Regions from separate parts of the Metabacillus schmidteae genome, predicted to be linked through region 2. Evidence: riboswitches for the same ligand, from Rfam matches in the RefSeq annotation. Region 2 holds a riboswitch; each other region holds the start of a gene.

Region 1 (10,830 bases), on a different contig from region 2:
TTTGGTAAATATTACCCTGTACATTTACTTTATATATAATAGTTCAATCAAATTCATATTCGATACATTAGAAGTAATAAAAAAACTCCATTTGTTATTTTTGTATATATTTTCATAGGAGTATTCTGGTATGATAAAAATAAAACTAGCATGAAAGGGAGTAATATATAATGGGGAAATTCATTGCTGTTCAATTATTCACATTAAGGGAAGAGTGTGAGCAGGATTTTTATGGTACTTTAGAAAAAGTAGCTGCATTAGGTTTTAATGGTGTGGAACTAGCTGGTTATTATGGTAAAGATGCTAATGAATTAAAAGAAACATTGGATCGTCTTGGATTAGCTGCTGTAAGTAGCCATGTACCATTGGAACGAATGGAACAAAATTTAGAAAATGAAATAGCATATTTGAAAACGCTTAACTGTAAAAATATTGTTTGTCCTTATTTGGTAGAGGAAAGAAGAGAAGAGTATGATCAACTCACGCAAACATTAAATCAAGTTGGAGAAAGATGCTTTCAAGAGGGAATTGCTCTAAGTTATCATAATCATGATTTTGAATTAGAAAAAAAGGAAGGTCGCACACATCTTGAAAGATTATTTGATGAGACGAATCCAGAGTATGTAAAGGCTGAATTAGATGTATATTGGTTAACACTTGCAGGTGAAGATCCTGTTGATTGGATAAAAAAATATTCTGGTCGTATGCCATTAATTCATTTAAAGGATATGACAACTGATTCTGATCGTACATTTGCAGAGCTTGGAACTGGTGGGGTTAATCTGGAAGGAATCTTACATAGCCTTGATGAAGCAAAAGTTGAATGGGTGGTAGTAGAGCAAGATAGATGTAAGCGCTCGCCACTTGAAAGTGTGGAAATAAGTATTAACTATTTAAAAGATCAGCTTTTAAAAATAAACTAATTGATTTGTGGGAGCACTCCAAGAATGAGTGCTCCCACTTTTAGATAGATTTGTAGTTTGTCATAAAAAAGAACTATAATTCTTAGACTGAATAATTCAGTTTTGCCTGTTTATTTAGAAAGTTGAGTTTTTCGATAAGCTGTTGGTGTTAATTTTTTTTGATCACGGAAAACGCGTGAAAACGTCTGGAATGAACGATAACCAACTTCTAGAGCGATATCTGTAACAGGAATGGTTGTTGAAGTTAATAAGCTGCATGCATGCCGAATTCTGACTTCATGTAAGAAATGTACAAAGTTTTGTCCCACATGTTCTTTAAAAAGTTCACTTAAATATGGAACACTTACATGAAATTTATTTGCTAAATGGGATAAAGAAATGTCATCGTGATAATGAATATGAATGTATTGAATGACTTCCCAAATGATCCCTTTTTTTGTTGTCTTTCCACTAGAAACGTGAGTCGAATTATTCCTACGTCTCAACCGTTCAAATAACACCAATATTTCTGCAAGCTTGGCTTTTATTAAAATGTCTCGATGATGATAATTTTCTTTATATTCTTCAAGCATTTCTTCCAATATGCTTCTCATTCTCGAGAAATGATGAGCATCAATTTTAATATAAGGATCTAATAAGATTTCCTCTGTTTTAACTAAAGAGTTTAATAACCCCAAATTGTGAAGTAAACCTAGATCGAAGATGCAATTGAATAAAACCAAAGTAGATTCCTTTGCGGCTGAGATTTCATGAATTTGATAAGGAAGAATAAACGTAAAGGTACCTGGCTCCATTTTATGTTCTTTGCCGTTGATTAACTCACTTCCATAGCCTTCAATGACTAGAGAAAATTCAAGATAATCATGTCGATGTGAAGGAAAGTGTTCTTGGATTCTATGTATTGATAGATGAAACGGGAAAGTTGTATTCATATTTGGATATTCAGATAAATACATCGGAAAAGTGGTCATAAAAACCGTTTCCTCCTATCAGAAAAAATGAGATATTTAGATGAAAAATTGATCTGCTATTCTATCAATTTTATTTTATCATAGTTGTAAGCGTTTTTTATGCTTTGCTAAAAGGAAATATTGAGTGATGGAGGTTAGACAAATGGGTAATCAAAAGATTAGAATTGGGATCATTGGAGCAGGAGCAATTGGAAATGTCCACCTAAGTACATTTTCAAAATTAACAAACTTAATTGTTCTGCAAGGGATTACAGACGTGTATCTTCCGCTAGCTGAACAAAGAGCAGATGAATATAAAGTGAACAAAGTGTTTAATAGTGCTGAGGAATTGATTCAAGATAGCAATATAGATGCAGTTATTATTGGTGTTCCTAATAAATGGCATGCACCACTAGCAATCCAAGCATTAAAGGCAGGAAAGCATGTGTTAGTCGAAAAACCTATGGGGATTAACAGTGAAGCTGCAAAAGAAATTGTCAGAGCACAACGGGATTCAGGCAAGGTCGTAATGGTTGGACATCAAATGAGATGGCAATGGCAAATTCAGCAAATAAAAGAACAAGTAGGAAAGGGCTCATTTGGAAAGATTTATCATGCCAAAACAGGCTGGTTCCGTAGAAAGGGGATTCCAGGTTGGGGAAGCTGGTTTACGACAAAGTCAGAAGCTGGCGGTGGACCATTAATTGACATAGGTGTTCATATGTTAGATTTAGGACTTTATTTAATGGGAAATCCGAAACCGGTTTCTGTATACGGATCAACTTATGCCGAATTCGGACCAAAAAAGAAAGGAATAGGAAACTGGGGAACTCCGAATTGGAATGGGCAATATGATGTTGAAGATTTAGCAACTGCTTTAATTAAAATGGAGGACGGATCTACGCTCTCTCTTGAAGTTAGCTGGGCTGTTAATATGGATACAAGCAATAATCCTTTTATTCACATAATGGGGTCTGAAGGTGGTGCTTCTATAAACGGAAATTCTGTAAAGATATTAACAGAGCAATTTGATCAAGCAATAGATCTAGAACTTACCGAGAAGGACCGTGAAGAAGATGATAGAGTATTATTAAGTAAACATTTTATTGAGTGTATTCAAGAAGAAAAACAACCGATTACCTCTGCAATGTCAGGGTTAACAAATAATCTCATTTTAGATGCGATTTATAAATCATCTAAAACAGGACGTGAAGTCATTTTAGATTGGGAAATTTAATAAGATAATAATAATTGGACTTGTGACCGAGTGACGTTATCAAATAGATTATCCTAAAGAGGTGATTTTTTGATGTTAAGAGGATTAACCAAAGCCGGGTTAGGAACTCTCGAAGATGATAAACAATTTGTTGAGTTAGCAGCAGAATACTCTTTTCAAACAGTTGATCTGGATGCAAAGGATTTTATTGAAGCCTATGGTAAAGAAGGGGCAATAGAGATATTACAAACTAATAACATACGAATAGGGGCAATAGGATTACCAGTTGAATGGAGAAGTTCCGACGAAGTGTTTTCAAACGATTTGGTTAAACTTGCTGCATCTGCTAAGGCTGCTAAAGATTTAGGATGTACACGATGTTGCACTTATATATTACCATCAACAGATTTCAATTCTGCACAATTCATGAGCTTAGCAATAAAACGTCTGAGAATTTGTGCAGAAGTTCTAGGTTCTTATGATATAAGACTTGGTTTAGAATATGTTGGTCCCCACCATTTAAGAGATACGTGGAAAAATCCATTTATTTGGACGCAGAAGGAAACTCTGCAATTAATTGATGCAATAGGATTACCAAATGTGGGATTGTTGTTAGATTCATATCATTGGTACACAACAGGGCTTTCAAGTGAGGATCTGACGAATTTAAATGAGCAGCAAATTGTTCATGTTCATATTAATGATGCCGCTGATTTGCCGGTGGAAGATCTGAAAGATAATGATCGGCTTTACACTGGAGAGGGGATCATTAATTTACCATTATTCTTAAGAAGCATAAAGGAAACCGGGTATAGCGGTCCAATATCACAAGAAGTATTAACTCCTTCACAACCAAAAGAATCAAGTGATGAATTAATACGACGCTCTAAAGCTGGGTTTGACAAAGTGTTTAATAAAATATAAAAGTAGTAAAGGCGATCATAAAAATGATCGCCTCAGTTTGTAGACAAAGTAAAAATCGCTAGCCCTTCAGACTGATTGCTAACGCTTGCTTTCGAGGCACGAAGCATTGTGAGGAGCGGAGTTACCGGGGTTGGTAATGAGCACCGCAGCAAGGTGAGTAACGAAGAAAGCGAGCGTTTGTCAACAGTCTGAGGCGATCATAAAAATGATCGCCTTTCTCACTAGTCATTTAAAACTTTATCCATAACTGCTTTAGTTTTTGGTCCAAAAATTCCATCATTTTTTAGTTCTGGGAAGCGTTCTTGAAATTTAATAACAGCACCTTTTGTTTGTGGTCCATATATTCCATCTACTGTCACATTGTAGCTCATATCATTTAATGCTTTTTGTAGTGTTTTTACAGCTTCACCTCGGCTGCCTACTTTTAAAACAGTGTTCTCAAAGCCGAAAGAGTTAATTTCTTTAGATAGCTCTGCATGTGTATTTGGTCCGTAGATGCCATCAACCTTTAGTGTTTTCTTAGATTTCTGAAACGCCATAACAGCTGTTTTGGTATTAGGACCAAATATCCCATCCTCAGATAATTCAGCACCCATTACTTCGTTCAATGCGCGCTGCATGATTTTAACGTTTTCTCCTTTAGATCCTTGTTTCAACATACCTTGTAAGTCAAAGATAGAATAATTGATACTTTCTTGGGCACTTACTCCTCCTGCAGGTACTCCTAATAATAATACAGAAGCAGTTAATACAGTTGCTGATAACTTTTTTAATTTATTCAAATGAAACATCTCCCTTTGTTTGTTTTTCGTATATGAAACGAGAGAGACTTAACAATTGTTTCATCTGAATGATCATTTTTTAAAAAAGATTCATTGATTAATTGAAAAATTTTTCAGAAATCTATTACAAAATTAATAAAACAAATTGAAAATCCTGTTTTTTTATCTTTTTAGAATATAAAAATGATGGTATCCTAAAAGAGATTAGTATAACATTCCAGAATCAATTATCAGACAATCAACACATGAACTGTTCTAAATAAGTAATTTAGAAAGCGGTTTCGTTTTAGGGTAAGAAAGGGGATAAAAAAAAGATGACGAATCAATCTATTGTCAAGAATGTTGAAAAATTAGAAATTCCAACTATTATGAAAGCTGCAGTAATGACGAAGCCTTACGAAATTGAACTTCAGGAAGTTGCTGTTCCAAAAGTTAAAGGTAATGAGGTATTAGTCAAGGTAATGGCTGTTGGGATATGCGGATCTGACATCCATTATTATGAACATGGAAAAATTGGAAGATATGTTGTTGAAAAGCCCATTATTTTAGGTCATGAATGCGCAGGTATTGTTGTAAGTGTTGGCGAACAAGTCTCCAGGTTGAAAATTGGAGATCGTGTGGCAATCGAACCTGGCATTACTTGTGGACAATGCGAATATTGTAAGGAAGGAAGATATAATCTTTGTCCAGAAGTTCAATTTTTAGCAACTCCGCCAGTAGATGGTGCTTTTGTTCAATATATAAAACACCGGGAAGATTTTTTATTTCCTATTCCAGATGATCTATCGTTTGAAGAAGCATCACTTGTTGAGCCTTTTTCTGTAGGAATTCATGCAGCTAAAAGGTCAAACCTACAACCGGGATCAACAGTGGTTATCATGGGTATGGGACCTGTTGGACTTACAGCTATTGCGGCAGTTAAAGCCTTTGGGGCTTCAAAAATAATCGTTACTGACCTAGAGGAAAACCGTTTGAAGGCTGCAAAAAAACTTGGCGCAACTCATGTTATAAATGTTTTAGAGCAAGATCCAAATGAAGAAATTGCAAGCATCACCGCTGGAAAAGGTGTTGACGTTGCATTTGAAACAGCAGGTAATCCGAAAGCGCTTCAATCAGCCCTGAAATCTTTAAAAAGAGGTGGAAAATTAGCCATTGTTGGATTGCCGCCACAAGATGAAATTGCTCTCAATGTTCCACTTATTGCAGATTATGAATTAGACATTTTTGGAATCTTTAGATATGCAAATACGTATTCTCAAGGAATAGAGTTTTTGTCATCACAAAATTACAATTTAGATAGCTTAATTACAGACCGTTATACTCTTAACGAAACGAAAGAAGCGATGGAACGTGCTAGGTTAAATAAAAAAGAAAGTTTAAAAGTGATCGTTTATCCTAATGGTTTAATAGAATAAAAGGTTACCAAAAATAAGTTCTATCTACAATTTCCTTTTAATTAATAATGGAAAAATAAGAAAATTCTCTTTGACAGTTTTCTTTTCTCATGCTAATATGCTATTAAATTCAAAATATCATTAATTATCAAAAAACTCTTATTAAGAGTGGCGGAGGGACTGGCCCGATGAAGCCCGGCAACCATTCAACCATCGTTGTTGAAAAGGTGCTAATTCCTACAAAGTATGTGTCTTTGTAAAATAAGAGGGGATTTCAATAAAATGAAGACCTCTCTATTCTTAATAGAGAGGTCTTTAGGTTTTATTGAGGAAGAAATCGTCTGAAAATTACATATCAAATGTATCAGGTGCTGTGAAAATTTAATCATAGCTTAAAAGGGAAGTCCGGTGAGAATCCGGCACGGTCCCGCCACTGTATTGGGGAGCAACTTATCATTCACCACTATTTCTTGATGAAATGGGAAGGGATAAGAAGCGATGAACCTAAGTCAGGAGACCTGCCTGATATATGCGCTTGTACCTACGGATGATAGGGAGGAGTGAGGAATACGTGTTGAGAAAGCCAAGATGTCTCAATTCTAGTTAGCCATGCGTATGAATCTCTCTTTTCTAATTTGAAAAGAGAGATTTTTTAGTTTGGGACAAAAAAATTAGAGGAGTGTATGAAGGTATGAATCAAATAAAAAGCTCGAATTTAGGCTATCCACGTATTGGTGAAAAACGAGAATGGAAAAAGGTGCTTGAACATTATTGGGCAGGGAACCTTGAAAAGGATGCATTTTTAAAACAAATGGAAGAGATTAGGCTTCAACACCTAAAAAAGCAAAAAGAGCAAGGTATTGATATAATTCCTATCGGAGATTTCAGCTTTTATGACCATGTCCTTGATACAGCTGTCATGTTTGGACTTGTACCAGAGCGCTTTGAAAATAATAGTAATGGACCAGTTTCATTAGAAACATATTTTGATATGGCGAGAGGCAATAAAGGTGCAGTTGCCTGTGAAATGACAAAATGGTTTAACACAAACTATCACTATATTGTTCCGGAGTTACATCATGTAGAGCCTAAACTGGTAGAGAACCGCCCGCTTCAATTTTTCAAAGAAGCAAAACAAAAGCTAAATATTGATGGAAAGCCAGTCATTCTAGGACCAATAACCTTTGTGAAGCTTTCAAAAGGATACAAGAAGTCTGATTTTAATAACGTAGTCAAAAAATTTGTACCCCTGTATGCTCAGATCCTTAAGCAATTACAAACAGAAGGTGTCCAGTGGGTTCAAATCGATGAACCGATTTTAGCAACAAATGTTTCTCTTGATGAGCTTGAATTATTCCAGGAGGTCTACCATCAGTTACATGAAGCAGCACCAAATGTTAAGGTGATTTTGCAAACTTATTTTGATCGTATTGATTATTTCAAAGAAGTTTGTTCTCTTCCAGTCCAAGGGATAGGACTCGATTTCGTCCATGATGGCGGCCATCACCTTGCTGCTTTAAATCAATTTGGTTTTCCACAGGATAAGGTGTTAGCTGCTGGTGTAATCAATGGACGTAACATTTGGCGTGGCAATCTAGATGAGAAGCTTGCAACTATTACTGAACTATCAACGTTTGTTTCAAGGGATCGTTTAATCGTTCAGCCATCATCAAGTTTATTGCATGTACCAGTAACTGTAAAAAGTGAAGAAACGCTTGATGAAGTTATAAAAAATGCATTATCTTTTGCAGATGAAAAAATAAATGAAGTTGTCATATTAACAAGAGCATTAAATAATGGCATTGAATCAGTACAAAACCAAATTACAGAGAGTACATCAGCCATCCAATCTTTAAACAAATCATCATTCCGAAACAATATAGAAGTACAGGATGCCGTAAATAACATTCATTTATATGATGTAGACCGGAGAGCAGAGTTATCTGTGCGTCAGGAATTACAGGCAAATGCTTTTGATTTACCTTTGCTTCCTACGACTACAATCGGTAGCTTTCCACAAACAAAAGAAGTTAGAAATAAGCGGTTAAAATGGCGTAAAGGCGAGTTAACCGATGTGGAATATGAGGATTATATTAAAGCAGAGATTAAAAAATGGATCGATATTCAAGAAGAACTCGGTTTAGATGTTTTTGTCCACGGGGAATTCGAGCGGACAGATATGGTTGAATATTTTGGAGAAAAACTACTAGGATTTCAATTCACAAAGTTCGGATGGGTTCAATCATATGGGTCAAGGTGTGTGAAACCACCGCTTATCTATGGCGATGTTGACTTGAAGGAATTAATGACAGTAAAGGAAACAGTGTACGCTCAATCATTAACATCAAAACCTGTAAAAGGAATGTTAACAGGTCCAATTACAATACTAAATTGGTCATTTGTTCGTGATGATATCCCTCGTTATGAAGTGGCTAATCAAATTGCTTTGGCGCTTCGGAAAGAAGTTGATAGCCTTGAAAAAAATGGCATTCAAATGATTCAAGTTGATGAACCGGCGATTCGGGAAGGACTTCCATTAAAGCGTGAAAACTGGGAGAATTATCTCAATGCCGCAGTTTATGCATTCAAACTTGCTACAACATCTGTGCAAGATGAAACACAAATTCATACACATATGTGTTATTCAGATTTCAAAAATATTATTGATACGATTGATGCACTTGATGCAGATGTTATTTCTATAGAAACATCAAGAAGTCATGGGGAATTGATTCAAGCATTTGAAGAAACAACTTATAACAAAGGGATTGGTCTAGGAGTATATGATATCCATAGTCCACGAGTACCAAGAGTTGAGGAATTATTACGAAATATCGATCGTGCCCTACAAGTACTCGATCCCAAATTGTTCTGGATTAACCCTGATTGTGGTTTGAAAACTCGGGGAATAGAAGAAACGGTTGCTGCATTAAAAGTTATGGTAGAAGCTGCTGAGCATACGAGAGAGAAGTTACTTGTCAACAAAAGATAAAAAGACGATGAATGAATAAAAATGCGGGACCATACTAGGTCTCGCATTTTTTTACATAAAGAGTTACTAAAAAATTAAAAGAATTATAGTGAAGTTACTATTGAACTCACAAGGAATAGTGTAAAATAAGAAAAGATTATACAAATTACTCATTTCTAAGGCTTTGTTAATATTTCCTGTTGATTTCCGAACATTTATCTTAGTGTTAAAAATCAATACTTGTTTATAACAAAGCCACAAATTAATAGTCCTACTGGAGGTTTACATTTTACCATGCCTAATAGCTACGCAGATTCTAATTTAAAACTATTTTCACTAAACTCTGATCCCAAGTTAGCTACTAAGATTGCAGAATTACTTGGCGTTGAATTAGGAAAGAGTTCTGTTACTCGTTTTAGTGATGGAGAAATTCAAATAAACATTGAGGAGAGTATCCGAGGAGATGAGGTATATATCATCCAATCGATTAGCAATCCTGTAAATGAACATCTAATGGAACTATTAATAATGGTAGATGCTTTAAAACGTGCATCTGCAAAAACCATTAATTTAGTTATTCCATATTACGGATATGCTCGTCAAGATCGTAAAGCAAGAGCAAGGGAGCCTATTACTGCAAAGCTGGTTGCAAATCTGCTTGAAAGAGCAGGCTCTACTCGTGTGATTGCCCTGGATTTACATGCACCACAGATACAAGGCTTCTTCGATATACCAATTGACCACCTATTAGGTGTACCAATTTTAGGAGAATACTTCATTAATAAGAATTTAGATGATATTGTCATTGTATCACCAGACCATGGCGGAGTTACGAGAGCTCGTAAATTAGCAGATCGATTGAAGGCGCCAATTGCCATAATTGATAAAAGACGTCCGAGACCAAATGTAGTAGAGGTTATGAATATTGTTGGTCATATTGAAGGTAAAACGGCGATATTAATCGACGATATTATTGACACAGCAGGAACGATAACATTAGCGGCAAATGCATTAGTAGAGCACGGTGCTAAAGAGGTGTATGCATGTTGTACACATCCGGTTTTATCTGGTCCTGCAATTGAACGAATTCAAAGCTCCAAAATAAAAGAATTGATTGTAACTGACTCGATTACACTTCCGGAAGAGAAAAGGATCGATAAACTAGTTGAGCTATCAGTTGCGCCATTAATTAGTGAAGCGATAAAACGTATATATGAAAAACAATCAGTTGACGAGTTGGTACAATAATCACTTTATGAAGCAAAAGCCGGAGCCAATATAAACTCCGGTTATTCTTATTGTTGAAATTTCCAATCGAAGGTGTAAGGAAGTGGAATTTTGAGTGTTGAGATAGAAGACTTAAAAAGTGTAAAGGCAGATTGTGAGAATTGCTTTGGCTTATGTTGTGTTGCTTTACCTTACTTAAAATCTGCGGACTTTGCTTATGATAAGGATAGCGGAATTCCTTGTGAAAATCTTCAGACAGATTACCGGTGTGGGATTCATCGTAATTTAAGAAAGAGTGGATTTCGCGGTTGTACAGTTTATGAATGTTTTGGAGCCGGTCAAAAGGTTTCACAATTTACATACAGTGGAAGAGACTGGAGAAAAAACAAAGAAATTGAAAAGGAAATGTTTGAAGTATTTCCTGTTATGCAGCAACTTCATGA
Region 2 (10,830 bases):
CCGACCTCAACGTCAGGTTAAGGTCGGTTCATTATGCGTTTTCCGGTAATCTAATCACAAAAGAGGTTTGATGCTGATCTGACTCGCAATAAATTGTTCCCCGATGTTTTTCAATAATTGATTTACAAACAAATAACCCTATCCCCGTACCAAAGCTTTTTGTTGTGTAAAAAGGTTCAAAGATAGTTTCCCTTATTTCTTCAGGAATTTTAGGACCATTGTTTGTAATCGTAAAGGAGATCGTATGATCTGTTTTTACACAGCATATCCATAGATTTCTTTCCCTTGAATTTTTTTGTTTTAATGCATCAATGGAATTTAAAATGATATTAACCAATACTTGTTTTATTTCATCCCTTACGGCTATGATTTTACAGTTAGGCTCAATCTTAGTTGATACATTTACATCTCCATCAACAATGCTTGGGTATAAAAAGGAAATAATATCATCAAAGAGACTTTCTACGTGAATCTCTTCCTGATTTTTCTCTGCTGATTCTAACCTGGAGGCATGTAAGAACTGAGTGATTCTAAACTTCAGCTGATCTAATTCATGCTCAATTGTATCCATATATTTAAGGTTTGGGTATTCATTTTTTAACAGCTTCATAAATCCCATTACAGATGTTAAAGGGTTTCTAAATTCATGGACGAAGCTTGAGGACATTTGACCAAGTAGTGATAATCGATCATTGTGAGATTGATTAACAAAAAGCATTTTTTCATTTATTTCAATATCTTTTAACTCCGTATATCGTGTAACGGCTAGAAAACAATATCTGTCAAAATGATCATTGATTCTATCAATGATTGGCTGAAGGTCCTGGATGGATACACCGGACTTGTTTACATATTTAATGAGTGTACTTCTTCCAATATTCATATTGAATACAAACTCGCCAATATTGCTTTTGCTTAAAACCCGTTCTTTTGCAACCTTATGAGCAAGTTCTATCAATTCTTCATCACTTATTGTCTGCAGCAGTGATTTTTTCGCCAATTGATACATTTGGAATCCATTTTTCCTGACTCGATCCTTAAAGATATCATCATCATCAAGAATAACATTTTCCAGCCACAATGCTAAAAAATCTTCCTCTGATTCCTCCAAAAACTTGATTACCCTCTCTTCAACAGAATGCTTTGATCCAGATACCGAATTCACTTTTTTCACCACTTTCATTGTGTGAATGTCCTTAATGTAAATTAGACAAAAACTGATAAATATCCTTCTTTTTTATCACTTTATTCAAATTTCTATAAAATATGTTACAATTTGAAAAATCCGCTCTCTTTTTTTTACATATTGTCAATTAAACCCATCCATTATATGTAAAAAGACTGCTCCTAGGAACAGCCTTATCTTATTGATCTAATAATCCGTATTTTGTCTTAAATCGTTGTAATATTTTTAGCCAACTTTTTGCAAAGAGAAGCAGGAAAAAGACATTTGACAATGCATGGGCCAGGTCAAAATAAATGCTGGCTCCATAATAGGCGAGTACTTCCACATAGGTTATTTCTTTTCCAACACTTATAAAGGACCATAGGTTCATGACCCAACCAAATAGAATACCTGTGATAAACCCAAAAATGACTCTTCCGATCACGGTTGTTTTTATCCATGTTCCCCTTAATAGTCCTGCACATAATCCGATCATCCCCCATGTATACATTTGCCAGGGTGTCCAAGGTCCTTGCCCTAAAAATAAATTAGATACTAATGCTGCAAGAGTTCCTACAACGAAGCCACTTTCAGCTCCAAAAACAAAGCCTGTCATAATAATAACAAATGTAGTAGGCTGAACACTCGGGATTGACGCAAAAGGCACACGACTAACAGCCGCAACTGCAGCTAAGATCGCCAATATGACAAGTTCTCTTCCCTGCACCTTTTTCCGTTCAAATCTGATCATAAAAGGCAGAAATGTACCAAACATAACGAAAACACTAACGAGCATATAATTTTTTGTTGATAAAAGAACAAGCATGACGCTAATCGCCAAAACAATTGATATTAATAGAGCTTTTCTTGAACGGACCAAGATGAACACGCCTCCTCAACTGTTAAAGCATTTGGCACATGACTACCTCTTGTCATTCGATTCATTACGGTTGTATAAAACGCATTGCCTTGGAAAAAAGATCGAACTTGTGCTTCGGTTGTGATAGAGCCTTGAAACATCATGGCACACCTGGTTGAGAACTTTGCAGCAAATTCAATATCATGTGTGACCATGACAATCGTTAGCCCCTGTTGTTGTAATTGCTTTAGGAGCTTCCCAAAGCTTTGCTTCGCTTCAGGATCAAGACCTTTTGTAGGTTCGTCAACTAATAATAACGTTGGGCTTCTTAATAATACACCTGCTAATGCAGCTTTCTGCATCTCTCCGCCACTTACATCATAAGGATGACGCTTTTTTAAAGAAGAAAGATTAAACATTTTAAGGAGCTGTTCCATCTTCATTTCACCAGATGTTACTTGATGTTTTTTTATGATTTCTTCTAACTCAATCTCTATTGTGTCGTGCAAAAAAAACAATTTCGGATTTTGTGGTAAATAGCCAATTTCCTCAGATACTTGCTTTTTAACCTTTTTCCCTTTATAGATCATGGTCCCTCGCTGTACTTTATCTAGACCTGCCATAACTTTTAATAAAGTCGATTTTCCTGTTCCATTCGCTCCAACAATTGTCAGCCATTCACCTTCATAAACAGTTAATGATAATGCATCTAAAACCTTCTCTGTGTCTTTTGCATATTGAAAATCCACCTTTTTCAATGATAACAATTCGTTTTGATACACCTGCACTACATCATTAGGCTTATTTTCTGTAACGTGAAGCCTCCTCAACCACTGCTTCCCTTCCTTAACTGACAGAGGTATCATCTCATCCTGCTTTAGAGAAGTATATTCTAAAAATAGACGGGCAGGACTTGGTAAATAGTGATACAAAGGATGATTGATTGTTGAACCCAGTTTTTCAATTACTTTGCGAGGTGTATCAAAGTCCAATACTTCCCCCTTATCTAAAACGAGTGCACGATCTGCAATGCCAAACAGTTCCTCCAACCTGTGCTCAGCAATAATCACCGTGATACCGAATTCCTCGTTCATTGTTTGAAGCATCCCAATAAATTCTCTTGCAGCCACCGGATCCAGCTGAGATGTGGGCTCATCCAACAGCAATATTTTAGGCTCCATTAATAAAACAGCTGCTAAGTTGATCAATTGCTTTTGTCCACCGGAAAGTTCGTATGTTTTTCGTTCTAATAAATGTTCTAATCCAAAGAAATGAACGATCTCCGCTACTTTCTTTCTCATTTCTTCCGTTGATATCCCCATATTTTCCATTCCAAAAACAAGTTCCTCTAAAACTTTATCCATGACAATTTGGTTCTCCGGATCTTGAAATACCATTCCAATTTGTTTAGCCATTTGCTCAGAGTTTGCTTTAGCAATTGATTGGTTTTCTAAATAAAACTCTCCTGATTTCATTCCATGAGGAGCAATTTCACGTTTTATTAACCTTAGCAATGTTGTTTTTCCACTACCTGATGATCCACAAAGAACGATAAATTCGCCAGGTTCAACTGAAAAAGAAACGTTTTTTAAAACAGGTTGTGACTCATCAGGGTATTTAAAACTTATATTCTTCGCTTCCAATAATGCCATTGTAACGCCTCCTTCCCTTCAATAAGCTGTGGTGCTGAAAGATATAGAACAAAAACAGTGAGATAAAACCACTCCCTGCCTTGTATAATAGGGGACTCCAGCACTGGATAGATACTTAATACACCATCACCAAGCCACCAACCAGTTATTGCCGTACACATTACTATAGTTAAAATAGAAAGGAACAACCAATCACTTTGTCTCATCTTATAAGGCGTATATTTGCTTCTCTTTTTCACTCCATAACCGCGAGCTGCCATGGAATCAGCTGTCTGAATAGCCTCTTCAAGTGACCAAGTTAATAATATCTGTACAAGCAAGATGCCATTTTTTGCCCGTTCACGGACTTTCCCTTCTTTGACCGAAAGTCCCTTTCCTTTCTGAACAGTCTCAATTTCACGTAATCTCCTTCTTAGCAAAGGTACAAACCGCATGGAAAGCATGGTGAGCAACGCCCATTGCGGCAAAACTCTTGAAAATAAAAATAGAAACTTCTCCGCTGTCACAACAAGATGAAAAGTAGAAAATAGGACTAATAAAGTAAATATAGATAAAGCCAAAATAATTCCTTGGATCACTGCTTCAAGTAAAACAGGATTATCGTGAAGATAAAATAAAATATGCGTTCCTCTTCGATTAACTAATGGATTGAGTATAAGAAAAAATACAGATAGATATAGGAGCATACCAAACCAATTTTTCAGTGTTTTTCCTCTATCTAATTGAAGATTAAATAAAATAAACAATATGGCCGCAACAAACAAAAACACCGGATGCTTATATAGCATGACCAGTGCTGTTGCGCCAATATAATAAGTAAAACTCACGAAGGGGTGAAAAGAATGAACACCTCTTTTCATAGTAATCAATCCTCTTTATAATTTGTTGTGTAAATCCATTGAATCTTGTCACCATTCGAAACCTTCGTCACACCTGCACTTCTTGATAAAGTTGATCCATTTTGCTTCACTGTCCATCCACTAAGTGGTCCTCGATCAAATTCAAACAAGTTACCAATTCCCTGCACATACGCTGTAGAACCGCCACCTGTCATACTAATTGGAATGCCCTTTGACTTAAGTATTTTTAATGTTACATCTAATACTGTGTTTCCTTCACTCATTTCTACCTTAGTAGCAGAAAGAATCGTACCTTTTTCGCTATCGCCGACTACTGAGATGGTTACAGTTGGTTTTGGTTCTTGTTTTTTGGGTTCTTCCTTTTTTTGTTCTACCTTAACAGGGGGTGTAGTGGTTGTTTTATCTTTTACTGGTTCAGATTGATTCTTATTTTTGTTTTCAGTATTCTGTATCGTAGTTTTCTCTGTATTTTGTTCAGGTTTTGTCGCAGCCTCTACTTGTTTTTTTTCTGTTGACTCTGTTTTACTAGTAGTTGTTGTTGTACGCTCGGATTCCTTAGCTTGTGAACTTTTTGATGTAGTTGCAGTTTGCTTTTCCTCTGTACTTTGGGAATTTAAGTCTTCCGCATGCCCAGCATCTTGTTCAATCGGTTTTACTTTTTCTGTTGTTTCATCATTTTTTTCTGTGTCTTCATTCGTTACCTCAGTTTTTTCAGATTCTGTTGATTTCGATTCTGTATCTAACGTTTGCTTAACTGCATTTTCCCCATTTGCTATCTCTTCAGCAGGTTTTTGCTCAAGTGCCGGAGTCACCTCATCTTTCGCACATCCTGATAGAAATAAGAGAATAGTAGTAAATAGGATCATAAGGAGTGTTTTATATTGTTTCAATTAATAGTCCTCCTATTTTTCATATTATTTTACTAGAAAGAGCAAACGCCCTCAAATATAGAGGGCATTTACACTATCCTTTATTCATTTGCTGCTTACGATAAACAAGCACAATAGCTCCAATTGCAACGAGAATCATACCTACAATTATCAGATTATAGTTTGATGTCGCTGTATTAGGAAGAGGATTACCTTTACTTGGTGAATCTACTTTTTCCACTGGGTTTGGCTGATTTATTGTCTCAATTGACTCTTCATCATCCGCACTTTTAGGTGCCTCTTCTTTACTATCTGGCTGTTCACTACTTTGAGGAGTCTCTTCGTTTTCATCTATTGGTTCAGGTGAATTTCCCTTATTAAGTGAGAAATGATATAGAGAACTATCACCTAATAACTGATAAGCTACTAAACCTCTATATGCTTGATCTGTTGAGAATGAATCACTCTCATCCCCACCTTGCCAATCAAATCCGCCATCTTTGTTTTGGAATGATAAGAGATAATTAATTAAACTGATACCTTCATTTGTAAAATCATCACTATGAGCATCAATTGAGAGTGCTGATAAGGCAATCACCACTTGAGCTGCGGTTGAACTATTATCGATTTTTGATGACTGATACTGATTTGACAAGTATAATACCGCTTTATCTATAGATTCTTTAACTTTGGTTTGATAAGGTGCTAGAGCAGTTAAAACCATTGCAGTTGTATCAACATCACTTGCTGCATCTCCGCTCCAAGACCAGCCTCCATCACTATTTTGATTTTTTATTAATTCATTTACCAGTTTTTCTTGATTCCACTTTGCTGAAGATGGAATTGAAAAATCAGCACTATCCAGAGCGATAAGGGCATATGCTACACCATTTAGTCCCTGCTTTGTAACATTTCCATTATAAATGGACTCTACTAGATTATAGCCTTCGAAATTTGTTGGATCTTCACCGGCAGCTAAAATACCTAATGTCAATCTTTCATAATCTGTTATTCTGGCAAAACTACCTTGGCTATCATTAACCTGTTTTTTTAGATTGGTAAGATACGTGTTTGGTATCGTTTTACCTGCTTTCTTAAGAGCAATTGCTTGCCAGTCACCAATTTCATTTTCTAATACATACTCACTTGCTAAATTAACACTGTTATTAAATACTTCTTTATTAAATGGTTCAAGCTTGTTTTCTTCTTCAACCGGTTTTTCTGTTTCTTCATTCTGTTCACTTTGTTCATGTTCTTCCTCTACTGGATCCTCAGATGGAGTTTCCCATGATTCGTATCTTAATGAAATTTGATCACCATTTTGAAGCTTGTAGCTGTCAATTCCTACTGAAGCTAACTCGTCATTTACATACAACATCCAGTAATAAGGATCTTCTTGAGGAACTCCTCCAAGACCAGTAACCATTACACCATATTCAGAGGTGGTATATTCGATATTCTCTACACCATAAGCTGTCTTTAATAGGTCAAAGGCTGTTGGTTCGTGAATAAAAGAAACACTCATTGGCTCTAGCAATATTTCACTTTCTTGTTCTCCAATAATACTTATAGATGCACTATTTTCCGGAGTCTCTTCCCAGTTTGTGTAAACAAAACTTAGACGATCTCCTTCTTGAACAACATAACTCCCTGCACCTACTTGTGATGAGACGCCGTTTATATAAAATGCCCAATAATATGGTTCTTTTTCGCCGGGTTTTACACCGTTTATCCCCTCAATATATACTCCATATTGAGATTCACTATATTCTACATTTTCTTCTCCTACCGTTTGCAATAGTACGTCAAAAGCAGTAGTATTCTCAGAATATGTATAGTTTGTGTCATCAAGCAAGACTTCATTGTCCTTACCAATAACCGAAATGATTTCATTTTGTTCTACTAATTCTTCAGCAAAAGCATTAGTAGGGGACACACTTACAACATACGTAAACACAAGTAATAAAGATAGAAATAGATTTCTAGCCTTATTTAGTACCATATAGACTCTCTCCAATCTAAATATCAAAATTTTAAGCATTAAAAAAATCCTCTACAAAGGAGGATAAGAAACGTTAAGATATTTAGACAAAGTGTGCATTAAACCTTTCCCTATCTTAACCTTCTCCTATCCGCGTAGGCAGGTAAAAAATAGGCAGGTCTCCTGGCTCATGATCAACACTTTAAACCGCCTTCCCATCAATGACAGTGGCATATAGTAAAAAGCTCCCATTTACAGTGGCGGGACCGCGCCGGATTTGCACCGACTTCCCTTTTCATGATAGATTCTATGAATCTATCAACCTATTTTTGTATCCTATTCATTTTTGCTTTTTTAATCATAGTCTAGTATGAAAAGAGTGTCAATATATGTATGACAGAATCGCTTAATATTAGAAAAACGCAAACGCCTTGGTGAGCCCCGACAGGCATAAGACGCTCAGGAATAGAAGACGTTCTTTGTCTTCAATTCCTGAGTGGCTTATGACCCCGAGGTAGTCAATAACGGGACGTCCTGTCGCACTAACTGCACTTACACATTCTGTGCTTCGGGACTAGGCGCTGGCAGTCTAAAAACGCGACGTCAATCTCCACGACTGCACTTGACTTCATGTGCTTCGGAGCTAGACACCTACACTCTACAAAACCTTATGCTATTTGGTAATACAAAAAACCATGACTAAAGAGTTAGTCATGGCACATCTCTATTTTGTTTCACGATGTAATGTATATCTTTTTAACCTCGGAGAATATTTTTTCAATTCAATTCGATCAGGATTGTTCCGCTTATTTTTTGTTGTGATGTAATTACGATCTCCTGTTTCTGTGCATGCCAATGTAATTTTTACTCTCATTATTTTTTTCCTCCTAAGATTTAATTTACCTCTGTAAAGGCTGGTAGAGGGTCAGTAAACTGAGACCAGTCTTGTTGCATTTCTTCATCTGTTAATATGCATTGATTAAGAGATGCTACAATTTCATCATGGTTCATATCAATCCCAATCATCACTAATTCCGTCATGCGATCACCGTATTGATTGTCCCATTTTTCATGTAATTCTGGTTCCTCTTTCAACATTTCCTCTTGTTCATCCTTTGGATAAGACGCAATCCATTCACCTGCACCTTGAATTGTAATGGAAGGTCCAGCCTGTGAAAGAAGACCTGTCACATCGTTTCTAGATGCGAGCCAAAAAAATCCTTTTGCCCGAACAACATCTACTGGCCAGTTTTCCAGCCATGTCATCAATCTTACTGGATGAAATGGACGCTTCTTCTTATATACAAATGAAGAAATCCCATACTCCTCTGTTTCAGGTATATGTTCATTTACAAGCTCTTGGATCCATCCAGCAGCTTGACTTGCTTCTTCAAAATCAAAGAGATTTGTTTCTAAAATTTCAGACATAGCTACCTTCGAAAAACTAGTTTCAATTATTTTTGCTGTTGGGTTCAATTTATGGATTACTGCACGTAATTCTTCAACATCTTCTTTATTTACCAAATCGGTTTTATTTAATAGTAAAATGTTAGCAAATTCCACTTGGTCAATGAGCAAATCAACAACTTCTCTCGTATCAGATTCATCTGTCGCTTCTTTGCGATCCAGCAATGTCTCACCTGAAGCAAAATCATGCCAAAACCTGTTTGCATCTACAACCGTAATCATTGCATCAAGTATACAAATATCAGTTAAATTAATACCAAGCCCCTCATCAATATAAGAAAAAGTTTGTGCCACTGGTATTGGTTCTGATATACCAGTAGATTCTATAACTAAATAATCAATATCACCTTGGTTTACAAGCTTTTTCACTTCAACAATGAGATCTTCTCGAAGTGTGCAACATATACATCCATTTTGAAGTTCTACAAGCTTTTCTTCCGCCCTCGTAAAACCACCTTGTTTAATAAGTGAGGCATCAATATTAACTTCACTCATATCATTAACAATAACAGCGATTCGCCTATTTTCCCTGTTCATTAAAATATGATTTAATAATGTTGTTTTCCCTGCACCTAAATATCCGCTTAACACAGTTACAGGAACTTTTCTTTTAATCATTTAAAATTCTCCTTATACAAACCGTTATTATTACGATTTAAATTTTAGATCTATATATCAACAATCCCTACCTACGAACATAAAACGTAATGTTTACGTTTTAAATAGTATTATATATCCCTTTAAAACGCAAGTTTTTTTACATTTTTTATTGCATATATGTTTAGAATTCGTTTAATCGGGAATTTATGAACTAAAGATTATTTTTCGCAACTGAAGCTACTCGCATACTAGCGAGCAAAAAAGATGAAACATGTGTGTAGTTGTGCTAAATTCTATACTTAAAAGCAGACTCTACATGGAATAATCTTCCTTGCTTCTAATTTAAACATTTTAACGCACAAAAAAGCTGACAACTTTGTGCCAGCTCTTTAAGAATATTACATGCTTACGCGTACTACACGTCCGTTAAATTTTTCTGCCCAATAACCGCTAGACATATTTGCAATTGCAACACCAGTTGAGCTTTGGGATCCGATAAATTTGCCTCCACCTACATAGATGCCGACATGTCCATCTGTTTTGTAAGTGTTAAAGAATACTAAGTCACCAGGTTGCATATTACTCGTTGAAACCTGTTTACCTGCATATTTAAGTGAGTCAGTGCTTGCACCTACGCTTACACCGATAGTAGAGAATGCCCAATGTACAAACCCGGAGCAATCGAAACGGCCGTTTGCTACATCATAAGAATTTCTTCCGCCACCAAATACATATACTGAGTTACCAATATACTTATAGCCGGCACGAATTAAATCATTCACTGTTCCATTCGGATTTACAGGAGTTGATTCAACAGTTTTTGAAGAATCGGCAGTTTTAGAAGTATCAACAGTTTTTGAAGAACTTCCTTTTGCTAATTGAACAGATTCTGAAGAGGAATCATCATTTGAAGATCCTTGGGCGATTGCTGCAGATGCAGCCTCTTGAGCAGCTATGTTAGCTTCTTTTTGCTTAAGGCTATTGAGTGCAGCAAGCTTGGCTGATTCTTCATTCTTCAGCTGCTCTCTTAATGTATCATTTTCCTGTTTTTGAGAAAGAATGTGTTCCTGCATACCGTGTAATTCTGATTTCATCGCTTCTAAATCAGAAAGCGCTTCAACTTTTGAAACCTTCTTTTCATTTAATTCCTGTTCGTCAGCTTCTTGTTGTTGAATCATTGCACGGTCAGCTTCCACAATCTTTCCAACTGCCATTGCGCGATTAACAAAATCACTAAAACTAGAAGAACCTAGTAATACATCAATATATTCTACATTACCACCACTGTGTTGGTAAGAAATTGCGCGTTGTTTTAAAACTTCTGTTCTCTCTTTAATAGATTCTTCTAGTTCTGCTATTTCATCTTCCATTGCTGAA
Region 3 (10,830 bases), on a different contig from region 2:
CTTAATGCATCATTATGGAAGATACCATGAAAATAAGTTCCAATTAATTTCTTGTTTTCTGTAATGATCCCATCTTGACTATTTGCCATATGTATAAATGGCTCGCAAGTTTTATCAAAATATGATTCTCCCATATGAATTTCATATCCTTTTACTGGTAGTTCGTTCTCTCCGAATCTCGCAATTCCTTCTGATTGGACCGTTTTTTTCTCCTCTGTAATAATGGTTTTCATTGGAACCACGCCTAAACCATTCGTTTTTACGTGAGGTGATTCTATTTTGTGTTCATCCTCTATTGTGTTACCAAGCATTTGATAACCACCACATATCCCAATAATCATTGTTTCTCGTTGAGCCAGGTCTAATATTATATTAGCCAGACCACTGCTATGTAGATACAGCATGTCTTCTATTGTATTTTTACTACCAGGTAAAATGAGTAAATCCGGATTTCCTAGTTCAGCTGCATGGTTTACAAAGCGCACATGACAATCATGTTCTTCGAAAAATGGATCGATATCCGTAAAGTTTGAAATAAATGGATGTCGTATGACCGCAATGTCGATATCTATTGAATCATCCGGTTTTGAAGAATAATTCGTTAAAACAACAGAATCTTCAGCTTCAATTATTAAATGATCAATAAATGGTACAACCCCTAATACCGGAACACCTGTGTACTCTTCAAACCATTTAAGACCAGGCTCTAATAAAGAAACATCTCCTCGAAACTTATTAATGATCACTCCTATTACTCTATTTCGATCTACCGGATCTAACAGCTGAAGTGTTCCTACTAAGCTTGCAAAAACTCCACCCTTTTCAATATCCCCGACTAATATAACGGGTGCATTGGCTATACGGGCAACACGCATATTCACAAGCTCGCGGTCATATAAATTTATTTCCGCTGGACTACCGGCTCCTTCAATCACAATTCGGTCATAGCTTGACGACAAACGTTCATACGCATCTTGAATTAAGGTTAACCCTTGTTGAAAAAAGTCTTGGCGGTATTCGCCGGCTTTCATGTTTTTATATGGCTTTCCATGAACAACAATTTGAGATTGATAGGCACCAGTGGGTTTGATCAATATCGGATTCATATCAGTTGTTGCGCTTATTCTAGCTGCCTCTGCTTGTACACCCTGTGCTCTGCCAATTTCCTTTCCATCAACAGTTATATAGGAATTGAGCGCCATGTTTTGCGATTTAAAAGGAGCAGTCCTAAAACCATCCTGCATAAATATTCGGCATAAAGCTGTGACGATTGCACTTTTTCCTGCGTCAGAATGAGTGCCTTGAATCATTAATGGTACAGCCTTTTTCATATGTACAGACTCCTTTACGATATGCTAAAATTCAATTCCCTTTACTGCAGGAATTCCTTCATTATAGTAATGTTTTTCTGGATGAATGATAGAAACTAGATCTGAGATGTCCTTTATTTCTTGTTTCGCATTTCTACCAGTTATAACAAGATGAACATGTGACGGACGATTTTTGATGACATCTAACACTTCTTGTAATGGTAAAACATCATCAATTGGGAAGGAATCAATAGCAAGTGCGTTATTTAGCTCATCTAAAATTACGACATCATATTCTCCACTTAGGACGGCTTCCTTCGCTTTCGGCCAGCCAATTTTCAATGCTTCCCGATGCTCCTCAGGTGTTTTCGTCCATGTAAACCCAATTCCTAGTTGTACCATCTCAACTCCCAGTTTATTTAAGGCAATTTGTTCTCCATATGAACGTTGTGGAGATTTAATAAATTGAAAAATTTTCACATTGAAGCCTCTGCCAACTGCTCTTAATGTTAAACCGAGAGCGGATGTTGTTTTTCCTTTGCCATCACCTGTGTACACGAGTGTTAACCCTTTTTTCTCCATCTGAACCTGACCTCCTAGTGTTTTTGAGAAATTCCAGCTGAATCAAATGTTGCCATTTCCTTAACCATCAATGCAGCTGATTGGATGATCGGATATGTAATAGCTGCTCCTGTACCTTCTCCTAATCTGAGACCTAAGTCTAAGATTGGTTTTTTCCCTAATAATGAAAGAGCGATTCCATGCCCTTGTTCAACAGATTGATGTGTTACGATCATATAATCAGCAACATTTGGTGAAAGCTGTTTTGCAAGTAATGCAGCAATTGTACAAATAAATCCATCAACAAGTATCGGGACTCGTTTGCTTGCCGCTCCAAGCATGGCTCCAGTCATCCCGGCAATTTCAAGTCCTCCAATCTTCGTTAGGAGATCAATCGGATTAGCCGGATCAGGTTTTCTATTTTGAAGAGATTGTTGTATGACATTTACTTTATGCTGTAACCCCTCTTCTGTAATCCCCGTTCCCGTTCCTACAACTGCTTCTACCTCTTTCCCACTCAATAAAGCCAAAAGCGCACTGCTTGCTGTTGTATTCCCAATTCCCATTTCACCAAGAATAAGACATTGTGCCCCTTTGTTGATGATTTCCATGCTTTGTTCAAAGCCAATTTCAATTGCTTTCTCAACCTCTTTAAGAGACATTGCATCTTCATGTAAAAAGTTTCCTGTGCCATATCGAACTTTTTTGTTAAGTAATTGAGGGTGATTGATATCATTTGCAACACCAATATCGATGATGTTTAGAAGGGCTCCAATTTGTCGGCTGAACACATTAATAGCTGCTCCACCATTTAAAAAATTGAGTACCATTTGCTCTGTGACAGCTTTAGGATAGGCGGATACCCCTTCATCTGTTATTCCATGATCTGCAGCAAATACAAGAATACCTGCAGGGCTCACTGATGGAAACGGATCATTTTTCATTTCAGCCAATGAAATAGCTAGTTCTTCTAATCTCCCTAAACTTCCAAGCGGCTTTGTTAATGTATTAATATAATCAGATACTTTTTTCCCCATGTCCATAGATTTTTGTGGAATGGTAAATGTGTGTTCTGTCATTGTTGAGTCCTCTCATTCTGTTTGTATTCAAGACATTTTGCAATCAAATTGTCGACCATGTCAGGGCAAGAGCCAAAGTGGAAATGTGTGTAGCCGGCGACAACATTTTTAAGTAAATAGCCTTCTTTTTTTATCCCTCTTAGACCTTTCGTTTCATAAGCATAAGGAATGCTTCCTTCCGTAGATTCATAGGTGGAGTAATGAAATTCATGTCCTCTTGCAACTAATTTGTTCAATAGATAGTTGTCATTTTGTCCGCTTATTTCTCTGTAACCTAAAGCTGCTAATGTTTGCTGCATTTTTACCTTACCTGGAATAACTCCTGCCATTTGATAGGTTTTCTTATCTGTTGTTTGAATCGATTCTGTTAAATACATGAATCCACCACATTCTGCAAGGGTTGGTAGCCCATGATTGATAGCTGTTTTGATGGTGCTCTTTGCTTGTTCATTCTTCTCTAGTTGTTGCGCAAACTCCTCAGGAAAACCTCCTCCCAAATAAAGTCCATCGATATTTTCCGGTAACACCTCATCAAGTGGTGAAAAATAAACAAGTTCTGCTCCTTTAGCTTCTAAAATTTCAAGATTCTCAGGATAATAGAAGTTAAACGCAGCATCCTTTGCTACAGCTATTTTTACAATTTGTTCTTTTTTCTTGTTAAATAATGAAGAATCTTTGCTCGAAGGTACTGGATCAGCTATTGATAAATCCAGTAGTTTTTCCATATCAATTGTCTCGCTGACTAAGTCTCCCAATGTCTGAAAAAATGTATCAAGTTCTCCTCGTTCAATTGAAGGGATTAGACCGAGATGGCGTTCAGGAATCTCAATGTCCAGCTCTCTTTTTAAATACCCGATAACAGGAACATGGCATTCTTTCTCAATCGCTTTTTTTACGAGCTGATAATGACCTTCACTTCCGACTTTATTCGCAATGACACCAACTATATTTGGTTCTTCAGTAAGAAGTTGAAAGCCTTTCACAATAGCAGCTGCACTACGAGCCATGCTTTCACAATTAACAACTAATATAACAGGGCTTTTCGTGATCATACTGATTTCTGCCGTACTTCCTTCATTCGTTTCTGGATTTTTACCATCGTAAAAGCCCATAACACCTTCGATAATTGAAATGTCAGCTCCTATGCTTCCATTATTTAAAATATCAATGACTTTATCATGTGTTAGCATCCAACTATCCAAGTTACGGGAAGCTCTTTTTGTTACTGCTGTGTGATAAGTAGGATCAATATAATCAGGGCCGCATTTAAATCCTTGGACTGTGAGTCCACGTTTAATGAATGCAGACATTAGCCCAATTGTCAGTGTTGTTTTTCCAACACCACTTCCTGTTCCTGCGATTACGAATCTTCTCTGTGTCATCATTTATTCCCCCCTATGATCATAACGCCCCTCATGAACACGCTGTACATATTTCTTGATTGCTTCATGTGTTGCACGATAAATGACCTGGCCTATTGCCCGTCCAACAACTGTTCCAGAGCCGGCATAAGCTGTTTTTTCTCCCTTTTGCGTTAATCCCAAAACAAGTGCATCAGTGGATGTTCCAGTTGCCATTGACTTTGTTTGAGGATCTTTTATGTTTAAATCTGCTATTGCTTTGACTTTTGCTTCTGTTGCTGAAAGTAACCCATTGACAAGTGCTCCATCAGTGAAATGAGCATCGATAAAGAGCATAGTATTAATTGTCCCAATCGTTTGGGTTGCTTCAGAGTTCAATTGCTTTGTAATGTCAACAGCATTTCCAACACCTGCTGTGACAATTGCCAGGATTGGAATACCACCTATTTTTTCCTCTATGATCACTGCATCCTCTAATATAACAGCTGTCATCATCCCGAGTGCCTGCTCATAAGGAATGTTGAATTGTGTCATCCATGTTTGCACATCTTTTGCAGGTTCATCACAGTGATAATTTTTCTTTACATGAAAATTACAAAAGTGTGTAAGCCACTGAATTCCATCTCCAATGACACCATTTGATATTGATTTTAATGGATGATTGAATTGAACATGTATGTAGTCTTTTGTTTGTTTAATTTCATATGACTTCTTAAAATTCAGATTAGGTTCTAATTTTATGTGGTTTGGTGTCATTAATAGTTGTGGCTTAGGAATAGTTGGATGTGATTGCGGAAGTATGTCCACTTCGTACACTTTTTTTAACTGATCCACTTTTCTTAACGTTTCCACATCTCCCACTTCCATAAATTCACCTTGTTGAAGCAGAGCAATGCGGTCGGAATAAAGTGATGCTACATTCAGATCATGTAAAATCGCAAAAATCGTTAATCCCATTGTTTGCTGTCGTTTTTTTAGTAAATCAAGCGTTTGAAACGTGTGCTTAATATCCAGATGGTTTGTAGGTTCATCTAACAATAAAATTTCCGGCTCTTGCGCTAAAGCCTTAGCTAACAAGACTCTTTGTTTTTCCCCGCCACTTATCATCCGAAATGGGGTGTTTTTTAGATGTGCAATATTTGCCATGTCCATGACGTGATTCATCAAGGTTATATCATGTTTTGTCAGCTGTTTAAGAAATCCCTTTTGATGTGGATAACGACCAAGAGCAATAATTTCTTCAACTGTATAATCAAATGAAACATTTGCTTCCTGGGTAAGTACAGCCATTTTTTTAGCCTTATCCAGCTTGGAAAAACGCGGAATGGGTTGACCATCTAACAAAACCTCTCCACTCATTATCGGTAGTTGACCAGTTATGAGCTTGAAAATTGTGGTTTTTCCACTGCCATTCGGACCAAGGAGGGTGAAAAATTCTCCTTTTTTGATTTCTGCATCAATCCCATTAATGATGGGCGGATGTGAATAGCCACCAACTAAGTTTTGAATTTTTAACATTATGATCCCCTCCGCCCAATACGTTCTCGAATTAATATAAGTGCAAAAACAGGTGCACCTATTAAAGCAGTGATGACTCCAATCGGCATTTCCTTTGGAGCAATGATGGTACGGCATATTAAATCAGCCAATATAAGAAAAGCACCGCCAACTAGCATTGACAATGGAAGAACATGGCGATGATTCGGTCCGGTAATAAGACGAATAAGATGTGGAATAACAAGTCCAACAAAACCGATCGAACCGGAAACCGCCACAGCTGCCCCCGTTAATAAAGAAGCTCCAATTAAGATATAAATTTTTCTTCTTCTCACATCAACACCTATATGGTCTGCGGCATCTTCACCAAGGGCTAACGCGTTTAACTCTCGGTGATTAAAAAATAAAATACAAGAACCAAGCAGCAGGAACGGAACGATAAGTTGAACATGTTCCCAACTCCTCATTCCAACACTGCCATAAAGCCAATATATAATTTGTGTCATTGCATCACGGTCACTTAATGAAATAATGAGCGAAACTATTGCACCTATAAAAGCACTTACTATGATTCCAGCTAAAATTATCGTTTCAATTGCCATGTTTCGACTGCTTAATTTCACAAGTCCAAAAACGAGAAATAACGTGAGAAAACCACTTACTATGGCAACGACTGGAAGAGTAAAGCTTCCTAAACCAATGATAGAAAATTGAAAAAAGATCACGAACACTGCACCTAATGATGCCCCTGACGATACCCCAATCGTATAAGGATCAGCCAATGGATTTCGTAAAAGACCTTGAAAGGCTGCTCCTGCTAATGATAAAGATGCGCCAACACAAAATCCAAGCAGCACCCTTGGCAAACGTATATTCCATATGATCATTTCTTCATTTGTTGGTATTTGTTCAAGCCAGCCAAAACCGAGTGCATTTTCAAATATAATGTGTAAAATAGTTGAAATGGGTACCTGGACACTGCTAATAAATAAGCCAAGGAGGGCTGTACTAAGTACAAACCCTCCGCTTAGAATATACAGCCACGTAATTTTACTTTTCAAACACTTCAGGATAAATAAGCTTCGCAAGTGTCTCGACTCCTTCAATTAAACGTGGACCTGGTCTTGTGACAGTGTCGTTATCAACATCAAACACCTGTTTATTTTTTATCGCTGGTACGTCAGCCCAGCCTTTACGTGCTAAAACCTGCTCACTTGGATTATCTACATAATATCCATATGTTGTAATAATTACGTCAGGGTTTAATGTAACAATTTCTTCCTCCGTTAATTTAACCCAACCTTCTTGATCTTCAGCAGCATTAACTGCTTGAATTGATTCTAACATCTCATGCATAAATGTGTTTTTACCTGTTGTAAAGATATCCGGTGATGGGGAAACTTCAACCCATACTTTCTTTTTCTCTTTAATTTCTGCTGCTTTTTCTTTAATCACAGCTAAACGATTCTTCATGTCTGTTACAATTTCATTTGCTTTTTCTTCTGTTCCTGTTGCTTGTCCAATCATTTCGATATTTTTATACACTTCTTCAAATGAAGATGTTTCACCGACAACAATAACTTTCGTTCCAGCTTGTTCAAACTGCTTTAAAATATCAGGATGTGTTTCGTAATGATAATCAGTAACCAGCGCAATGTCCGGTTGAAGCGAAAGTACTTTTTCAACCTTGATATCCTGTCCTCCAACTTTTTCTATTTCTAATGCTTCCGGAGGATAGTTATCGTAATCAGATACACCTTTCACTTTATCACCTAATCCAAGAGCGAAGGCAATTTCCGTATTACTTGCTTGAATAGAGACGATAGATTCAGGCTCAGATTCAATGGTTACTTCCTGTCCTGCATCATCGGTTATCGTGACTGGAAAGCTTTTGGAATTTTCGGTATTTGACTCTTCTTGTGTCGTTTCTTCGCTTTGTAATTGATCCTCCTGTGATCCGCAGCCTACAATCATAAACATGCTTAACAGAAGAACAACACTTAATAGACCCCACTTATTCATAAATGCTTTCATACAAATTCTCCCTTTCTTTTTTGAACACAAAAAAACGCTACTCCTATTGGGAAAGCGTTGAATAAAGGCGTAAAAGATCTCACTCTCTTGTATATGTATAAAAACAGTTTACTATATAAATAATAGCAAAAAGGCAATAAGAGATGACTGGCACTTTAAACATTCCTTTCCTCGAGGAAGCTTAAAAACAAATAGGCAGGTCTCCTGACTTACGAATATGGCAGTCGGTTACTCCTTCCCATGATAACACACAGTGGATTTGCATAACCTTCCTTATCGCTTACAGTGGCGGGACCGTGTTGGATTTACACCAAACTTCCCTCTTAGTCTTACATTTTATAAGAAACCTATTTGCTTTGTATTCATTTTTTTGTTTTCTATTAGTGAGTATAGTATAGACTGTTTGGTTTGTAAAATAGATTAGCGAATATAAGTTCACCTTCTATTCATATTTTTATAGTTAATTTAAATGACAACTAATAAGTGAGTTCCTTCGATTGTGTTACTTCCTGTTGTTTTTCTTTAATCAACAACCCACCAAACAAACCTAAAAGGGAAAAAGTCACTGGAATGATAAATCCGTAAAAATAACCTATACTTTGATCAGCTGTTTGAATTGTGTCCAATACTGTTCCAAAAATACTTGGTAACAATACAGCACTCAAAAAACCGCCCATATTAGCAAAACCCGTAGCAACACCGACTTCTTTTGAATCAAATGACTGGCGAACAACTGCGAAGGTTAAAGCACTTGCACCATTTCCAAAGCCGATAATGAAGAAAAGCACAATTAGCATAAAAAGTGGTGGTTTTCCATTGAAAATTAGAAATGTAGCCCAACTGAGAAAAATCATACAATGGATAATCAAATATGGCTTTTTAATAGAATGTATACGGCTTGAAACCATGGTTACGACTGGAGCACCAATAATAGCTCCAAAAAGACCGATCATAATAAATTGACTTGCTGCTGACAATGACATATCAAATACAGAAGTCCCATATGGAACGGCCCATGAACCGATGAAGCCTACGTACGTACCTACAGCTCCAAAATGACAGAAAAAAGCTGCCCAAGCTTGTCGATTCGTAAAAATCCGTTTTAAAATCACCATCGTTTTCTCAGGCTCAGCCTTTATTTTTTTTAGTGATGAAACTGGTAATCGATTGTTTTTGGCCATTTGTTTTGGAAGATGAATGAGTACAATGTAAAGAAGGATTCCACATAGAAATAATAGAATTCCCATTGATAAAAAGGATGATCTCCAGCCAATTAAGCTGATCCAAAGTGAAAATGGTACTGTTGCCAGTAAGAACCCGAGACTTCCGCAAACACCTGCCATTCCCAGCAACTTAACAAATTCATTTCCTTTAAACCACTGACTCAAAATCAACACTAAATTTACCCATATCGCAGAATCACCCGTACCAACGATTAACCTTGCTATAAGAAGTAAGGTTTCATTTTGTGCAAGACTATACATTAATGTCCCAGTTCCGGTTAAGAATGTCCCAATGATAAGAAAGAAATTAGGGCCGAAGCGATCAGACAAAATACCAATCGGCACTTGCAAACCTGCATATGCAAAAAATTGAATGCTTGCAATAAATCCAATGGTTGCTGCTGTAACGTTAAATTCACTCATTAATTTGTCAGTAATTAAACCAGGTGCTGTTCGTTGACTAACAATTAGAAAATACGTGAACAGTACTGAAGCAAAAACGACCCATCTGTACTTACTGTTTTGTTTGTTCATTTGTTTATGCTCCTGTTTTTATAGATTACTTTGTTCATTATAAACCAAATTTTTTATTGACGGGTAAAAATGATCAAAACAAAACCCCATTTCAACAATAATTGAAATAGGGTTTAATTTTACGGAGTATATGTATCTTTAAAAAGTTTCTTATTTATCTTCCCTTAGTAAATATTCATTACCATCCTGGTCATAAAAAGTGAACATCGTTCCAAACGGCATTCTCAACATTTCACCGACTTTTACTTCTTTTTGCACCATTTTTTCGTAAGCTGATTCAATATCAGTTGTGCTGAAAAGGACTGATGGATGTGCAACCTTTGAAGGTTGTTGTTGTTCCATTGCTGACTTGGAATATAAAACAAGGGTAGTAAACTCATCATCACTTGGTCCGACCTCAATCCATTTAGCATTCGGTCCCATCGGTTGTTCCAACTTTAAAACAAATCCCAGCTTTTCCAGCCAAAATTCCTTTGCCTGTTCTTGATCCTGTACATATACAGTAATTTTCGCAATTTTATTGATCATCAGTTTTCCGCCTTCATTTATTTTGCGTTTTCATCCGGTTGATGAATGCCAAAGGTATTTCCTTCAGGGTCTATATAGTATCCTTGCCACGCCATACCTGGAAGAACATATTTTGGAAGAGCGACCCTACCGCCTAGTTCAATAATTTTAGCTTCTGTTGAATCATAATCTTCCACTCCCATTGTACACGCATAGCCATTCAAAGCTTGGCCAGTTTCTGGCGGAGCACTTTGACGTTGCATTAAAGCTCCGTTAATTCCCGGCTCATTAGCATCACCGGTTACAGCTCCGAAATAAGGCATTCCGGCATATTCACTCCAATCTTCAAACTTCCAGCCAAATACCTCACCGTAAAACTTTTTAGCTCGATCCATGTCACTAACATGAATTTCGAAATGTACCATTCTACCCATTTTTTTGCCTCCTTGTTTACCCATCGAAATTTGAATTTTCAAGTATATATATTCTACATAGGATTTCGTACTCCTACTTCATTATGGTATAACGAACAATATTTATACAATGTTTTCCTTAAAGTCGATCTTTCTCCAAATAGCTTATCAAAGAATCTAAATCTTTCGCACAAGCTTTTTTAAAGGTACCAGCCATCAGTTTCCCGAAAAATTTTGCTATTCCTGTAAGTTCATTTATTTCCCCATCTAACTTAATCTCTGTATGATTGTTTTTTGAGGTAAGTATGTAT

The links. A riboswitch is a leader RNA that binds a small molecule or an ion and turns the genes downstream of it on or off. The one in region 2 is predicted to bind cobalamin.
Region 1: linked by a shared signal. The riboswitch ahead of metE (5-methyltetrahydropteroyltriglutamate--homocysteine S-methyltransferase) and the one ahead of HWV59_RS23720 (DUF4430 domain-containing protein) in region 2 are both predicted to bind cobalamin.
Region 3: linked by a shared signal. The riboswitch ahead of HWV59_RS13915 (ABC transporter substrate-binding protein) and the one ahead of HWV59_RS23720 (DUF4430 domain-containing protein) in region 2 are both predicted to bind cobalamin.

What each region holds. Positions count from the first base shown of each region.
Region 1 covers NZ_CAESCH010000001.1:2,529,491-2,540,320, forward strand. Annotated here, with positions in the region: gene HWV59_RS12145 (sugar phosphate isomerase/epimerase family protein) at 171-923, shown strand; gene HWV59_RS12150 (AraC family transcriptional regulator) at 1,034-1,894, opposite strand; gene HWV59_RS12155 (Gfo/Idh/MocA family protein) at 2,037-3,110, shown strand; gene HWV59_RS12160 (sugar phosphate isomerase/epimerase family protein) at 3,183-4,013, shown strand; gene HWV59_RS12165 (peptidoglycan-binding domain-containing protein) at 4,235-4,795, opposite strand; gene HWV59_RS12170 (NAD(P)-dependent alcohol dehydrogenase) at 5,110-6,210, shown strand; SAM riboswitch class I at 6,346-6,457, shown strand; cobalamin riboswitch at 6,539-6,729, shown strand; gene metE (5-methyltetrahydropteroyltriglutamate--homocysteine S-methyltransferase) at 6,881-9,181, shown strand; gene HWV59_RS12180 (ribose-phosphate diphosphokinase) at 9,455-10,408, shown strand; gene HWV59_RS12185 (pentapeptide repeat-containing protein) at 10,499-10,830, shown strand, end outside.
Region 2 covers NZ_CAESCH010000002.1:599,820-610,649, reverse strand. Annotated here, with positions in the region: gene HWV59_RS23745 (histidine kinase N-terminal domain-containing protein) at 32-1,183, opposite strand; gene HWV59_RS23740 (ECF transporter S component) at 1,365-1,991, opposite strand; gene HWV59_RS23735 (ABC transporter ATP-binding protein) at 2,018-3,676, opposite strand; gene HWV59_RS23730 (energy-coupling factor transporter transmembrane component T) at 3,649-4,536, opposite strand; gene HWV59_RS23725 (DUF4430 domain-containing protein) at 4,542-5,426, opposite strand; gene HWV59_RS23720 (DUF4430 domain-containing protein) at 5,500-7,407, opposite strand; cobalamin riboswitch at 7,543-7,728, opposite strand; gene rpmG (50S ribosomal protein L33) at 8,111-8,260, opposite strand; gene HWV59_RS23710 (GTP-binding protein) at 8,281-9,471, opposite strand; gene HWV59_RS23705 (coiled-coil domain-containing protein) at 9,852-10,830, opposite strand, start outside.
Region 3 covers NZ_CAESCH010000001.1:2,870,713-2,881,542, forward strand. Annotated here, with positions in the region: gene HWV59_RS13885 (cobyric acid synthase) at 1-1,331, opposite strand, end outside; gene HWV59_RS13890 (cob(I)yrinic acid a,c-diamide adenosyltransferase) at 1,356-1,892, opposite strand; gene cobT (nicotinate-nucleotide--dimethylbenzimidazole phosphoribosyltransferase) at 1,907-2,950, opposite strand; gene HWV59_RS13900 (cobyrinate a,c-diamide synthase) at 2,947-4,332, opposite strand; gene HWV59_RS13905 (adenosylcobinamide amidohydrolase) at 4,336-5,829, opposite strand; gene HWV59_RS13910 (FecCD family ABC transporter permease) at 5,829-6,896, opposite strand; gene HWV59_RS13915 (ABC transporter substrate-binding protein) at 6,859-7,830, opposite strand; cobalamin riboswitch at 8,020-8,208, opposite strand; gene HWV59_RS13920 (MFS transporter) at 8,319-9,599, opposite strand; gene HWV59_RS13925 (VOC family protein) at 9,750-10,127, opposite strand; gene HWV59_RS13930 (VOC family protein) at 10,145-10,540, opposite strand; gene HWV59_RS13935 (SRPBCC family protein) at 10,659-10,830, opposite strand, start outside.